4 regions of the Pallidibacillus thermolactis genome follow, and region 3 is predicted to be linked to each of the others. Evidence: riboswitches for the same ligand, from Rfam matches in the RefSeq annotation. Region 3 holds a riboswitch; each other region holds the start of a gene.

Region 1 (3,172 bases), on a different contig from region 3:
TGTTGCTCCAACAACTATTTTTTTAGACTCTCCATCACTTGATTCACTCGTATTCCCTTCGTCTCCACCACACGCAGCCAACGTAACAGTTAAAAAAGCTGTAAATATTAATGTTAATAGTTTTTTCATTTGAATTTCCCCCTCTTATCTTTTATCTAATCTCTTTGTTATAAAGTCTCCAATAAATTGGATGATAAATACAATAATTAAGATTGCAATTGTCCCAAATAGCGTCACGTCGTTATTTCCACGGACAAATCCATATTGGTGAGCATAATTCCCTAATCCACCTGCTCCAATAATTCCAGCAATGGCTGTATAACCAACTAATGCTATTGCGGTTACGGTTAAACCAGATACAATCGCAGGCATTGATTCCGGAAGTAATACTTTAAAAATAATTGTACTTGTTCTTGCTCCCATCGCTTGGGCTGCTTCAATAACCCCTTTATTGACTTCTCTAAGTCCAATTTCCACCATTCGCGCATAAAATGGTGCAGAACCAATAATTAATGCAGGCAAAGCTGCATTCGGTCCAATCATTGTACCCATAATGCCTTTCGTAAATGGAATTAGTAAAATGATTAAAATGACAAAAGGAATAGCGCGGAATATATTCACAACAGCCGCAATCATCCAATTAATAAACTGATTATGCCAAATATTCCCTTTAGAAGTTAAAAACAATAGTAAACCTAGTAATATACCGAATATAAAAATAAAAACAAGTGAGATTCCCGTCATATAGAGAGTTTCATATGTTTTTTCCCAAAACTTATCCATTTCAACATTTGGAAAGAGGGCCTCAATCATGACTAATCACCTCCACTCCAACTTGTTGTTTTTTTAACTGTTCGATTGCCTTATCAATATGTTCGGTATCTCCTACTAACTGGATAAGTAATGTTCCATAAGATCCAGTACGTGTTTGAGAAATTTTACCTTGAAGAATATTAATAGAGATCGATTGTTCTTTTATAAGTTCTGAAATAATGGGTTGCTCCGCAGTTTCCCCGATAAATGTCAATTTTACGATCTTACCTGTAGAATATTTCTCAAGAAGATGTTGTACAGCCTCCATCGTTTCTTCTTCATCCGTAATTTGTTGTACAAAGCGTTTAGTTATGTCAGTTTTTGGGTTTTTGAAAATCTCCATCACTGGCGCTACTTCAACAACTTTACCATTCTCCATTACTGCAACACGATGAGCAATCTTACGAATGACATGCATTTCATGGGTAATGAGAATGATCGTAAGTCCCATTTTTTTATTAATGTCAAGAAGCAAATCAAGGATAGAATCCGTTGTTTCCGGATCAAGTGCTGATGTGGCTTCATCACAAAGTAAAACTTTCGGATTATTTGCTAAAGCTCTGGCAATTCCGACTCTTTGTTTTTGACCTCCACTTAATTGAGAGGGATAAGCGTCTTCTCTCCCTTCAAGTCCTACTAATTTTATTAACTCTTCAACACGTTTTTTCCTTTTCGCCTTAGGAACACCAGCGATTTCCAACGGAAACGAAATATTATCTCGAACCGTACGTGACCATAGTAAGTTAAAGTGTTGGAATATCATTCCAATCTCTTGTCGTGCCTTTCGTAATTCGGCACCTCTTATCTTTGAAATTTCTTTCCCGTCAATTGTAATGGTCCCTTTTGTTGGCCTTTCTAAACCATTAAACATCCGGACTAACGTGCTCTTACCCGCACCAGAATACCCGATAATTCCGAATATTTCTCCTTCTTTTATATTTATTTTTACATTATCTACCGCAGTAATCATGCCGGATTTTGTCTTAAACACTTTTGTTACATTGTTTAAGGAGATCATCATGCTCCTCCTTCCTTCTCTGATGTCCTTACTTTTATTTCTCTAAAACAACAAAGTCAACATGTAAAAATACAATTTTCATTGAGTAAAAGATTAGAATGAATAAAATAAAAAATACCTTTCTACTAAGATAAGTAGAAAGGCACGCGAATATATATCGTATGTCCTTTCTCTTATCTTTCAAAGCAAAAAATTGCTTTGTGTGACTTGGCACCATTTCAATACCATTGTATTGACGGTTGCCGGGTTTCATAGGGCACATCCCTCCACCTCTCTTGATAAGAGCAAGACCTAACTATTCAATTATTGATTATGTTTAGAATTGTAGCACCTATTTATTTAGACGTCAACAATTTTTTACACGTTTTTACAGTTTGATAAATTTTAATATTCCGTCATTTTTTATTCATTTTTTCAATAAGAAACCACCGCCCTTTTTAAAATCATTGACTTGTTAATGGTAGTTTTTGGTTAAACCAAAGGATCGCTTCCATCATGAGTTGATGACGGAAGCTCCCCTCAACGATAATAGAATTTAATTCTTTAGCATCTTGTAATTTCATATGTCCATATAAAATTTCATTTAATACTGTTGAATCCCCTGATAACACTACATCCGATGTTCCTTCCCAATTATCAATAATTTCAATACATTCTTTTGACAATTGGATAGTAAACAGCTGATCTTTTGTTTTTATTTTCAAATATGTTGATTCGTTTGGAAATAAGAGGGCACGAAATTTATGGTTCACCAAGGTCTTTTTTAGTCGAGCGGTATCAATCATCGGATTCCTCCTAACCAGTTTGTTATCTTTTTCTGCGTTTAGGTAGGAAATCCTTTTTTTGAAATGATGATTCGTTTAACTTTTTACATTTAACTTTTCATAAATATAAGTAACAGAATGGAAGGCATATATTTTTTCTTTAATTTCACCTTCATAAAAGATTAAAAGGCACGGCACACTTTCTACTTGAAAGGATTTCGCAAGTTCTGGCAAGTAATTTAAATCCGCTTTGCCAATAAGGAAATCCGGCATTGTATTGCTTACAATCTCTAACATCTTTCCTGCCAATTGACAAGTGCCGCACATCGGAGTGTATAAATAAAACGCACCCTTTTTTCCAGAATTTAAATGTTCAAAAAACAATTCCTTCGTCCATTGTTCCATGATGTTCATCCTTTATTCCCGACTCTAAAAATAATACGATAATATGTTAACAATTTATATTATTAATTAAATATTTTGTGTGAACGTGTATATTTGCCTGTAATAAAACGGAAGCAATATGTTTATCCGGTGCAGTTGCTACTTCGCGATACATACGGTCAATATATAAATG
Region 2 (3,172 bases), on a different contig from region 3:
TGGTTTAACATAACCTTTTGAATTCTCGTTTGTATAGTGTAAAAATTCTTTGGATTTGTAAGCTTCTTCTAAATCTTTAACAAACGTACTGTTCTTATCTTCTTTCCGGACTGTTAAATAGATAAGAAAGTCCTCTTGTGTTCGTTCTAAATCTACTGCTTCTTCAAGTTGTAACCCTGAATCTATGGCAAAATTGCCATTAATAAATGCATAGTCAGCATCACTTAACGAACGAGGTGTTTGAGCAGCTTCAATTGGTTTAAAGTTTAAATCAAATTTGTTCTCCAAAATATCTTTTTCAGAGGCCGTGAGGGGATTAACCGATTGATCAATCGAAATCCAACCATAATGTTCTGCCATATGAAGCGCTCGAGCTAAGTTAGTAGGATCGTTTGGTAAAGTAATGGTCATCCCTTTATCAATATCATTTAAAGAGGTATGTTTATCAGAATAAAGGGCCATTGGTGCTGTCGGAACAGCAAAAACAGGCACTAAATCCATACCATTTTCTTCGTTAAAGTTTTTTAAATAGTTGCGATTTTGATAGAGATTTGCATCTATTTCTCCTTCATTTAGCGCAATATTTGGCTGGATATAATCGTTAAACTCGACAATGTCTACCTTGTAGCCCTTTTCTTCAAGTAGTGGAACGATCCCTTCCTTTAGTTGATCACTATAAGGACCAGCAGTTGCTCCTAAAACGAGTTTTTTCTCGTCGTTTGTGGATGTTGAAGTACATCCAGCAAGAATGATCATGAATCCGATTAAAAGAAGTGTAAAAAGTCCCTTTTTCATTTGATTTCCCCCTTTTATCTTTTAAATAAAAAGACCTCTCGAATTCACACATAGGTAAGCGATGTGTGGGAATTCAAGAGGCTTCCGGTTGTCCGGTCAGCTTTATAGTATCGAATATGTTGAATAAGAATTATAAAAGCACCCCCTATTTGATCTCTTAATGATTAAGCAGCAAATCTAAACAGAGAATCGTTGCTTTTCAATACGATTAATTTGTACGATTTTGCCATTATGAATGGTAATATGAAGTTCACCAAAAGCTAAATTTTCGATTGCTTGTTTGATTAATTCATATTTTTTATTTTCAGAGTCTTTTTTTTCTGCCATTTTTCCATCTCCTTTTTTTAAAAATGTAAAAAGTGCGGCTTCTTGGTATAAGAGGCCGCACGAAAGTATCTAATTCGATCGTCTGCAAACCTCTTATATTTCAGATCAATATCTGCTGGAATTGGCACCGTTTGATTTGCATCAATGGTTGCCGAGGCTTCACTGGGCCAGTCCCTCCACCTCTCTTTATAAGAGTGTTCCACTTATTTAATTTTTAAATATAAAATTATTCTAAATAGTCGATCTATATTTGTCAACTAGAATTGTGAAAATTTATTTTTATTTTTGACTGGTTAAATGACAGTTCATACTAATGTATTTAGAATGAAGGAGAACTTATAAAAGAGGCAATCACAATCGATTTTCAATCTTCAAACATCAAGTATATAAAGATGAATATAATTATGTAATAACGATGAAAACTCCAACCAATTTGGAGGTGTCAAAATGGCAAGAATCCCATATCGGAGTAAAGATGTTGATTTAATGGCAAGGATGATGCGAGCTGAAGCTGAAGGCGAAGGAAAGCAAGGGATGTTATATGTTGGTAATGTTATTGTGAATCGTGTTGTAGCGGATTGTACAGATTTTAATGAATTAAGGTCTGTAGAGGATGTGATTTTCCATGTGCAAGGTGGAAATTATTCCTTTGAAGCGGTACAAAAAGGGAATTTATTTTATCAACCAGCAAGGGAAGCAGAAAGAAGATTGGCAAGACTGAATTTGAAATATTGGCGCGATCACCCAGCCAAATATGCACTTTGGTATTTTAATCCATACGGGCCTTGTCCACCACAATGGTATAGTCAACCTTTTACCGGGCAATATAAAGCTCATTGTTTTTATGAACCTTCACCAGGAACATGTGATAGTGTTTATACATGATTAATAATTTGAAATCTACAATGATTACTGTGCAATTGCGCGTGAAGCAATTGCACAATTTTTCTTGTTTCAAAAAGAGGTCAAATCGATGACTTAAAATCAAATCACTTCAAAATTTTACAAAATATACAAATCTCATTCATTGTCAAGCTCATATTTGTGATAAAATTAACTTGATTAGACAAATAGGTCGATAGTCAATTAGAGTTATCCTTGATATACATTTTGATTATTAATTGCATACAACGAAAGGCAAGGTGTTAATGTGTGGTAAATCAACATGCCCCTTCTGAAAAGGAAAATATTGAACGGTTAATTACAATTCCGGAAGATATAAAAAAAGTGATCTCGGGAAAAAAATCTGCAACGAGAAGAATGAAAAGATTTGCTGATGTTGGTGAAGTGATGATCCTAGAAGGTCAAAAATTTGTCATTGAAAAAGTGTATCAACAAGCCCTCGGGGATATTACCGATGAAGATGCGAAAAAAGAAGGTTATGAGAGTTTTGAGTCCTATAAGGAGTCAATTTTATCGATCCATCCAGGTATGCCATGGATACCTACGTTAAAAGTGTGGGTACATGAATTTTCACCAATTGAAAAAGCTTAAATTCGAAAGATGAGTGCAATTTATAAATATGAATTGCGCTCATTTTTTATTTTTGGGTCAACCCTATGTTTCTTTGCAACCGCAACAGACGACATTTCTATTCCTCAAATATTTTGTTTCTATTATATTCCAGTATGTTCGATTTATAAGATGGTAAAATGACGATGATGAAAAAATGATTCTTTTTTACTAGATTTAAAGGACGAATAGAAGTCGCTTTTTGTCATTTTGTGTAATAAAATCCGATATGTAGGTAGTTTGTTAGGGAAATATGGAATAGGATAAACGATCGACTAAGTCGAATCGTTAAAGGAAAAAATCTAGTTGCAAAGTGTGTTGATTGTTATAAGGAAATAACTTTTTCAGTAACCGTACTATTCATATATCGTAATAACACTGTAATGGATAATTTTATGAGTTCCTACATTCAATGTGTAAACGATATAAGGAATATTGAAATGTTAAGGGGGATTTTCAATTGAAAAAACGATTTAAAAATGTGTTCAATTTAAAAATAAAATTAATTTTATCATTTTCTATTATTCTATTATTACCG
Region 3 (3,172 bases):
CGTTCCAAAATAAGTAGGATATGTTATTAAAAGTGCTTTTGCATCTGGATGCGCCTTAATTGCGTTATCCACATTTTCAACCGATACCCCATGGGAAATACCAAAATGATAATCTACTTCTGGCTGAATAAATACCGGATTGGCCCCACTCAAAATAATCCCATCCATGACGGATTTATGACCATTTCTAGGCACGATGATCTTCTCATTTGGCTTACAGACTGCCATAATCATAGCTTGTATTCCTACCGTTGTTCCATTCACTAAGAAGTACGCATGGTCTGCACCAAAAGCTTCAGCAGCTAATTCTTGGGCTTCCTTAATAACGGATTTTGGATGACTGAGTAAATCTAGTTCTTTCATCGAATTAACATCCATTCTTAACGCCATTTCCCCTAATGCCTTCTTCAATGGATTCATCATTGCGCCCATTTTATGTCCGGGAACGTCGAATGGGACCACATCACTATTGGCATAATTAACGAGTGCATTAAATAATGGCATTTGCTCTTGACTAATGTGCGACGTTCTCTGCGTGGAAAACTCCTTTACCTCGTTCATTATTGGCCAACCCCATTTAGTTCAAACTGAGCTACTGCTTCCCGTAGTTCATTTACTTTATCTGTTTTTTCCCAGGCCACATCCAATTCTTCTCTTCCAAAATGACCATATGCGGCTACTTGTTTAAATTGTGGTCTTCTTAAATCAAGCATTGTTATAATACCAGCTGGTGTTAGATCAAAAACTTCGCGAATTGCTTTTAGTAATTGTTCATGTGGAACGGTTCCTGTTCCAAATGTATCAACTGAAATACTAATCGGCTCACTAACTCCTATCGCATAAGAAAGCTGAATTTCACATTTCCTAGCTAGACCTGCTGCCACAATATTTTTAGCAACATATCGAGCAGCATAGGCTGCTGAACGGTCAACTTTTGTACAATCTTTTCCAGAGAAAGCACCACCACCGTGTTTTGCTGCACCGCCATACGTATCAACTATAATTTTTCGCCCAGTTAAACCAGTATCTCCATGCGGACCACCAACAACAAAACGCCCTGTCGGATTAATCAAAATTCGGAATGAATCATTTAAGTTAAATTCTCGTGCTGTTTGTTTAATGATATTTTCGATAACAAAGGTTTTGAATACATCTTCATCAAAATCCTCATCATGTTGAACGGACATTAATATGGTGTCAATCTTCGGTTGATCTTGAATCGTGTAGTCAATCGTAACTTGCGATTTCATGTCTGGACGTGCCCATTTAAATTCTCCACTTTTACGTAATTGGGATGCTTTCTTCACTAGTGTATGGGCTAGTTCAAGCGCAAGCGGCATTAAAGACGGAGTTTCATCCGTTGCATATCCAAACATAATTCCTTGGTCTCCTGCCCCAATGGCCATGGTATCGCTTGAACGATCAACCCCCATTGCAATATCTGGAGATTGAGTATGAACAAGTACCTGAATATCACAAGTACGACCATCAATTCCAAATCTATCATCTGTATATCCTATTTCTAATAGAGTTTCACGTGCTATCTTTTCAATATCTAAATCAGCAGTCGTAGAAATTTCTCCTCCTACGATTACTGTATTTGTTGTTGTAAAGACTTCACAGGCCACCCTTGCATACGGATCCTGTTCTAATGCAGCATCCAATACTGCATCTGAGATCTGATCTGCGATTTTATCAGGATGTCCTTCTGAAACAGACTCAGACGTAAACAAAATTTTTTCTGCCAACATTAACCATTCCTTCCAATTTTATATTTATGGCACAAAAAAAGCTCTCCCCAACAACCTAAGGAAAGCTTCGATTAATATCAGCTGCTTATCCTCTTATTGTTCGCAAAACTTTTCAAAGCTTTGCGCTCAGGTTGGGCACCCATATTTGTTTGTTCATATGAACAAAACTGGTTTGCCACCGCATCATTGACCCCTCGTCTCAGCGGTTATTAATAAGATGGAGATAGACTTTATTTATGCTGGAATTAATAGTAAAGGATAACAGTGTTCATGTCAATTTATTTTTTTAAAAAATTTTAAGAATAATAGACTAGACAGCATGAAATTTACACTGGTAAATGTTGGCACAATATTCACAAGAAATTGTAACGATATAACTTTCAATACTTCTTTACCGTTTTGAAATTTAGGTAGAAAGAACCATTTAAAGATATATATTCCCTTATTTTTAGCCGTGGATAAATGAGCTGATGCCACCAAAGAAATGTATGTACATTGGATAGAATAATGAATTTTTTCTTGTAACTTTTTTGGCACAATTATGATAGTTTACCGAAATAATAGAAAAATATGAAGTCAATGAAGGTGTATACATTTTTTATCGGATCCAATAATCTTACTAAAGATTTAAATTAAAACGTTGTTATGTCTTGAAGTAACATTTTTGTGGAAATAGAGGGGATTGGCATTTGATATTACTATTTTCCAAGTAGCCTTATTATAGTAATGATTCCAATTAATATAAAAATAATAGAAATGATCATATTAATTTTCTTTTTTTCCTTGTACTTATTTTCCATAACATATCTTCCTTTCGTAACAATTAGTTATATAGCTTATTCAACGTATATAGTTGAGTATAAAAAACAAAAGTTATTAAACGTATTTCAATAAAACAGTAATGACTGCTATTCATGTACAGATATTAAAAAATAATTACAAACAAGGCAAATCAATTTGTCTAATTTGCATAAGAAAATCAGTTACTTTCTGTTTCGTTGCGACATCCAATCCTATTGTAGGCTCATCTAAATATACTATTTCTGGTTTCTGTATAAATATAGATACTATTTCTGCTTTCATCCTTTGTCCTAAAGAAAGTAATCGAACATGCTGTGATAATAATTCTTCTATCCCTATTGTCTCAATTAAATATTTTGACCACTCTTCATATTTTCTTTTGTATTATTATTCTTAACATATCATAAGAATCTTTTAAGGGAAAATCCCACCACAAATTACTTCTTTGTCCCATAGGACTCCTGTAATCTGAGCAAGTTGTTTTCTATATTTAAATGGATTAAGATTTTTTACAGATACCTGACCACCTGAAGGTAGTAGTCCTGTCAATCGTTTAATTGTAGTTGACTTACCTGCTCCATTTGGAGCTATATACGCTGCTATTTCTCCTTCAGCAATTT
Region 4 (3,172 bases), on a different contig from region 3:
ATTTCAATTCCTTCTTTAGCTGCCTTTTCAGCTACATAATCCCATTGTCTCGTGTCAGTCCCACTAATTCCTACTTTTACTTTTTTCGTCTCATCATCGGATGAGCAAGCAACTGTAAATAAAACAATGAATAAAATGAATATACCAACTAGTATTTTTTTCATATATGTTTCCTCCAATTCTGTCATTATCTTCTTCTAATTTTTCTTGACAATATGTTTCCTAAGGATTGAATTCCTTGCACCATAATAATTAAAATGAGAACTGTTATCACCATTGTGACAGTGTCAAACCGTTGATAACCATAGGTAATTGCCAAATCACCAATTCCACCTCCGCCAACTGTACCTGCCATTGCGGAAGCTCCAATCAAACCAATAGTAGCAATTGTTATATTTACGACTAATGAACTTAGTGCTTCTGGAAGTAGAAATCGAAATATAGTCTGTAATGGAGTTGCTCCCATCGCTTTTGCAGCTTCAAGTACCCCCGGGTCTATTTCTAAAAGTGAACTTTCAACTAATCTTGCAATGTAAGGACCAGCATAAAAGACAAGTGGAACAATTGCTGCAGAAGTACCAATAGAAGTACCCACGATTAATCTAGTAAGCGGTATGATAGCGACCAATAAAATAATGAATGGGATCGAACGAAAAATATTAATAATTCCATTAAGCACAGTAAATATTGGGATATTCTCTAATATTTGACCTTTACGTGTAACAAAAAGGAAAATCCCTAGAGGCAATCCTAGTAAAACAGAGAATAATAAAGATAGACTAACCATTTGTATCGTCTCAACTAATGCCTCAATAATTTGCTCTCCATTAACTAGCATGACTTGTCACTTCCTTTAGATGTATTTGCTGATGATTCAAATAATTGATAGCTCGTTGAATCTCTATATCATCACCAATAAATTCAATGATCAAGTTACCAAAAGATTGCCCTTGTAATTCTGTAACATTACCAAACAAGATCGTTATATCGACATTGAATTTTTTGGCCACTTGTGAAATAAGGGGGCTTTCTGTTTGCTGACCAAAGAAACGGATTTGGTAAATACTTTTCGAACGATTTCCCTCTTTTAAAATTTCTTTGATTGATGGAGGAAATTGATCATTCATTACTGTACTTACAAATTTCCTTGCAGTTTCTGTCTTTGGTTTTGAAAATACTTCAAATACAGTACCTACTTCTATGATCTTTCCTGATTCCATCACTGCGACTCGGTCACATATTTCACTTACAACTGACATTTCATGGGTGATCATTAAGATCGTAATTTTGTATTCTTCATTAATTTTTTTCAATAATTGAAGAATGGAACTTGTTGTCTGAGGATCCAGTGCTGATGTGGCTTCATCACAGAGTAAAATAGATGGTTGTGTAGCTAAAGCTCTTGCAATACCGACACGTTGCTTTTGTCCACCTGACAATTGATCAGGATAATCATTAAGATTATCTGCTAAACCAACAAACTCCAGTAACTCAATAACCCTTTCACGTATTCTTTCTTTCGGTTTTTTAGCTAGAATAAGTGGCATTGCTACATTAGCATAAACTGTCTTTGAATTTAACAAATTAAAATGTTGAAAAACCATACCTATGTTTCGTTTTACTTCTCTAATTTGTTTTTCAGTTAATTGAGTTAAGTCCTGTCCATCTACAATTACTTGACCAGATGTAGGAGGCTCAAGATAATTTACACATCGGAGTAGGGAGCTTTTCCCTGCACCACTATACCCAACAATTCCAAATATTTCTCCTTTGTTAATTTTAAGATTAATATTTTTTAAAGCATGAACTGTCTTATCCTTACTTTTATATTCCTTCTCAAGATTAATGAACTCAATCACGGATAATCCTCCTTTATACAAATGAATAAGTTCTAAATTTTTTACTAATCGATTTCTCTATTTCGTTATGGGAAACGTTGTACAAATACTGATGTTTTTTAAATTAAAAAAACCTCTTCTGAAATAAGAAGAGGTTTAAATGCATCATAATTATAAGACCTCTTCCTATCTTCCAAGGTAAAAACCTTGCAGGATTTGGCACGGTACAAAAATGCCCGTTGCCGAGGTTTCATTGGGCCAGTCCCTCCACCTCTCTTGATAAGAAGATTTTATTTAATTATCTATTACTTTAAAAATCTAATTATTTAATAAATTAATTAATAATATATTATTTCAACAATCAAAAGTCAATGCTAAATTTTTATTTTTTTAGTTGCGATATAAATATATAAAAAAGTGGGCCCAAAAGAGACTTTATATGGGACCCATCCTTTCCTTCTCAACTATAAACTAAATAACTTTATCATTTATACGCCATTGTTGCATTAACGGCCTTTTTCCAACCTTTGTAAAGCTCGTTACGAACTTCTTCCGTCATACTTGGTTGGAAATCTTTTTCTTGATTCCATTGTCTCGCAATTTCGTCTTGATTTTCCCAATAACCTACAGCTAATCCTGCTAAATATGCTGCACCGAGGGCAGTAGTTTCTTTTACATAAGGTCTTTCTACCGCAACATTCAAGATATCGCTTTGGAATTGCATTAAAAAGTTATTAGCGACTGCTCCACCATCAACCCGTAAAGACTTAACAGGAATTTTTGCGTCTTTCTCCATGACATTTAATACATCTTTTGTTTGGTACGCTAATGATTCAAGGGTTGCACGAATAAAATGCTCTTTTGTCGTTCCTCTTGTTAGTCCGAAAATCGCTCCACGAGCTTCACTGTCCCAATATGGTGTACCTAAACCTACAAAAGCTGGGACTACATATACACCTTCCGTTGATTCAACACTTGTAGCGTATTCTTCACTTTCCCCAGCATGTTTAAACATACGTAATCCATCACGCAACCATTGAATGGCAGACCCAGCAACGAATATACTTCCTTCTAAGGCATATTCAACACGACCATCGATTCCCCAAGCAATCGTGGTTAACAAACCGTGTTCCGATTGGATTGCTTTTTCTCCTGTATTCATTAACATAAAGCAGCCTGTTCCATACGTATTTTTTACCATTCCAGGTTGAAAACATGCCTGACCAAATAAGGCAGCTTGCTGGTCACCGGCAACGCCCGCAATTGGAATATTTTGTCCAAAAAAATGATAATCAACTGTATATCCATAAATTTCAGAGGATGGTCGAACTTCT

What was found. A riboswitch is a leader RNA that binds a small molecule or an ion and turns the genes downstream of it on or off. The one in region 3 is predicted to bind S-adenosylmethionine.
Region 1: it holds a riboswitch for S-adenosylmethionine, as region 3 does, so the genes downstream of both, OEV82_RS03335 (methionine ABC transporter ATP-binding protein) here and metK (methionine adenosyltransferase) in region 3, are expected to answer to the same signal.
Region 2: it holds a riboswitch for S-adenosylmethionine, as region 3 does, so the genes downstream of both, OEV82_RS13855 (YezD family protein) here and metK (methionine adenosyltransferase) in region 3, are expected to answer to the same signal.
Region 4: it holds a riboswitch for S-adenosylmethionine, as region 3 does, so the genes downstream of both, OEV82_RS03195 (methionine ABC transporter ATP-binding protein) here and metK (methionine adenosyltransferase) in region 3, are expected to answer to the same signal.

What each region holds. Positions count from the first base shown of each region.
Region 1 covers NZ_JAOUSE010000005.1:77,529-80,700, reverse strand. The annotation lists gene OEV82_RS03345 (MetQ/NlpA family ABC transporter substrate-binding protein) at 1-129, opposite strand, end outside; gene OEV82_RS03340 (methionine ABC transporter permease) at 145-813, opposite strand; gene OEV82_RS03335 (methionine ABC transporter ATP-binding protein) at 806-1,831, opposite strand; SAM riboswitch class I at 2,002-2,116, opposite strand; gene OEV82_RS03330 (hypothetical protein) at 2,275-2,616, opposite strand; gene OEV82_RS03325 (thioredoxin family protein) at 2,692-3,000, opposite strand; gene OEV82_RS03320 (toprim domain-containing protein) at 3,047-3,172, opposite strand, start outside.
Region 2 covers NZ_JAOUSE010000058.1:6,090-9,261, forward strand. The annotation lists gene OEV82_RS13850 (MetQ/NlpA family ABC transporter substrate-binding protein) at 1-795, opposite strand, end outside; gene OEV82_RS13855 (YezD family protein) at 973-1,122, opposite strand; SAM riboswitch class I at 1,213-1,317, opposite strand; gene OEV82_RS13860 (cell wall hydrolase) at 1,570-2,007, shown strand; gene OEV82_RS13865 (ASCH domain-containing protein) at 2,275-2,616, shown strand; gene OEV82_RS13870 (methyl-accepting chemotaxis protein) at 3,095-3,172, shown strand, end outside.
Region 3 covers NZ_JAOUSE010000076.1:5,846-9,017, forward strand. The annotation lists gene OEV82_RS15275 (aminotransferase class I/II-fold pyridoxal phosphate-dependent enzyme) at 1-561, opposite strand, end outside; gene metK (methionine adenosyltransferase) at 561-1,751, opposite strand; SAM riboswitch class I at 1,842-1,970, opposite strand; partial or broken gene OEV82_RS16225 (ATP-binding cassette domain-containing protein) at 2,688-3,172, opposite strand, start outside.
Region 4 covers NZ_JAOUSE010000005.1:48,411-51,582, reverse strand. The annotation lists gene OEV82_RS03205 (MetQ/NlpA family ABC transporter substrate-binding protein) at 1-164, opposite strand, end outside; gene OEV82_RS03200 (methionine ABC transporter permease) at 188-838, opposite strand; gene OEV82_RS03195 (methionine ABC transporter ATP-binding protein) at 828-1,859, opposite strand; SAM riboswitch class I at 2,022-2,124, opposite strand; gene glpK (glycerol kinase GlpK) at 2,323-3,172, opposite strand, start outside.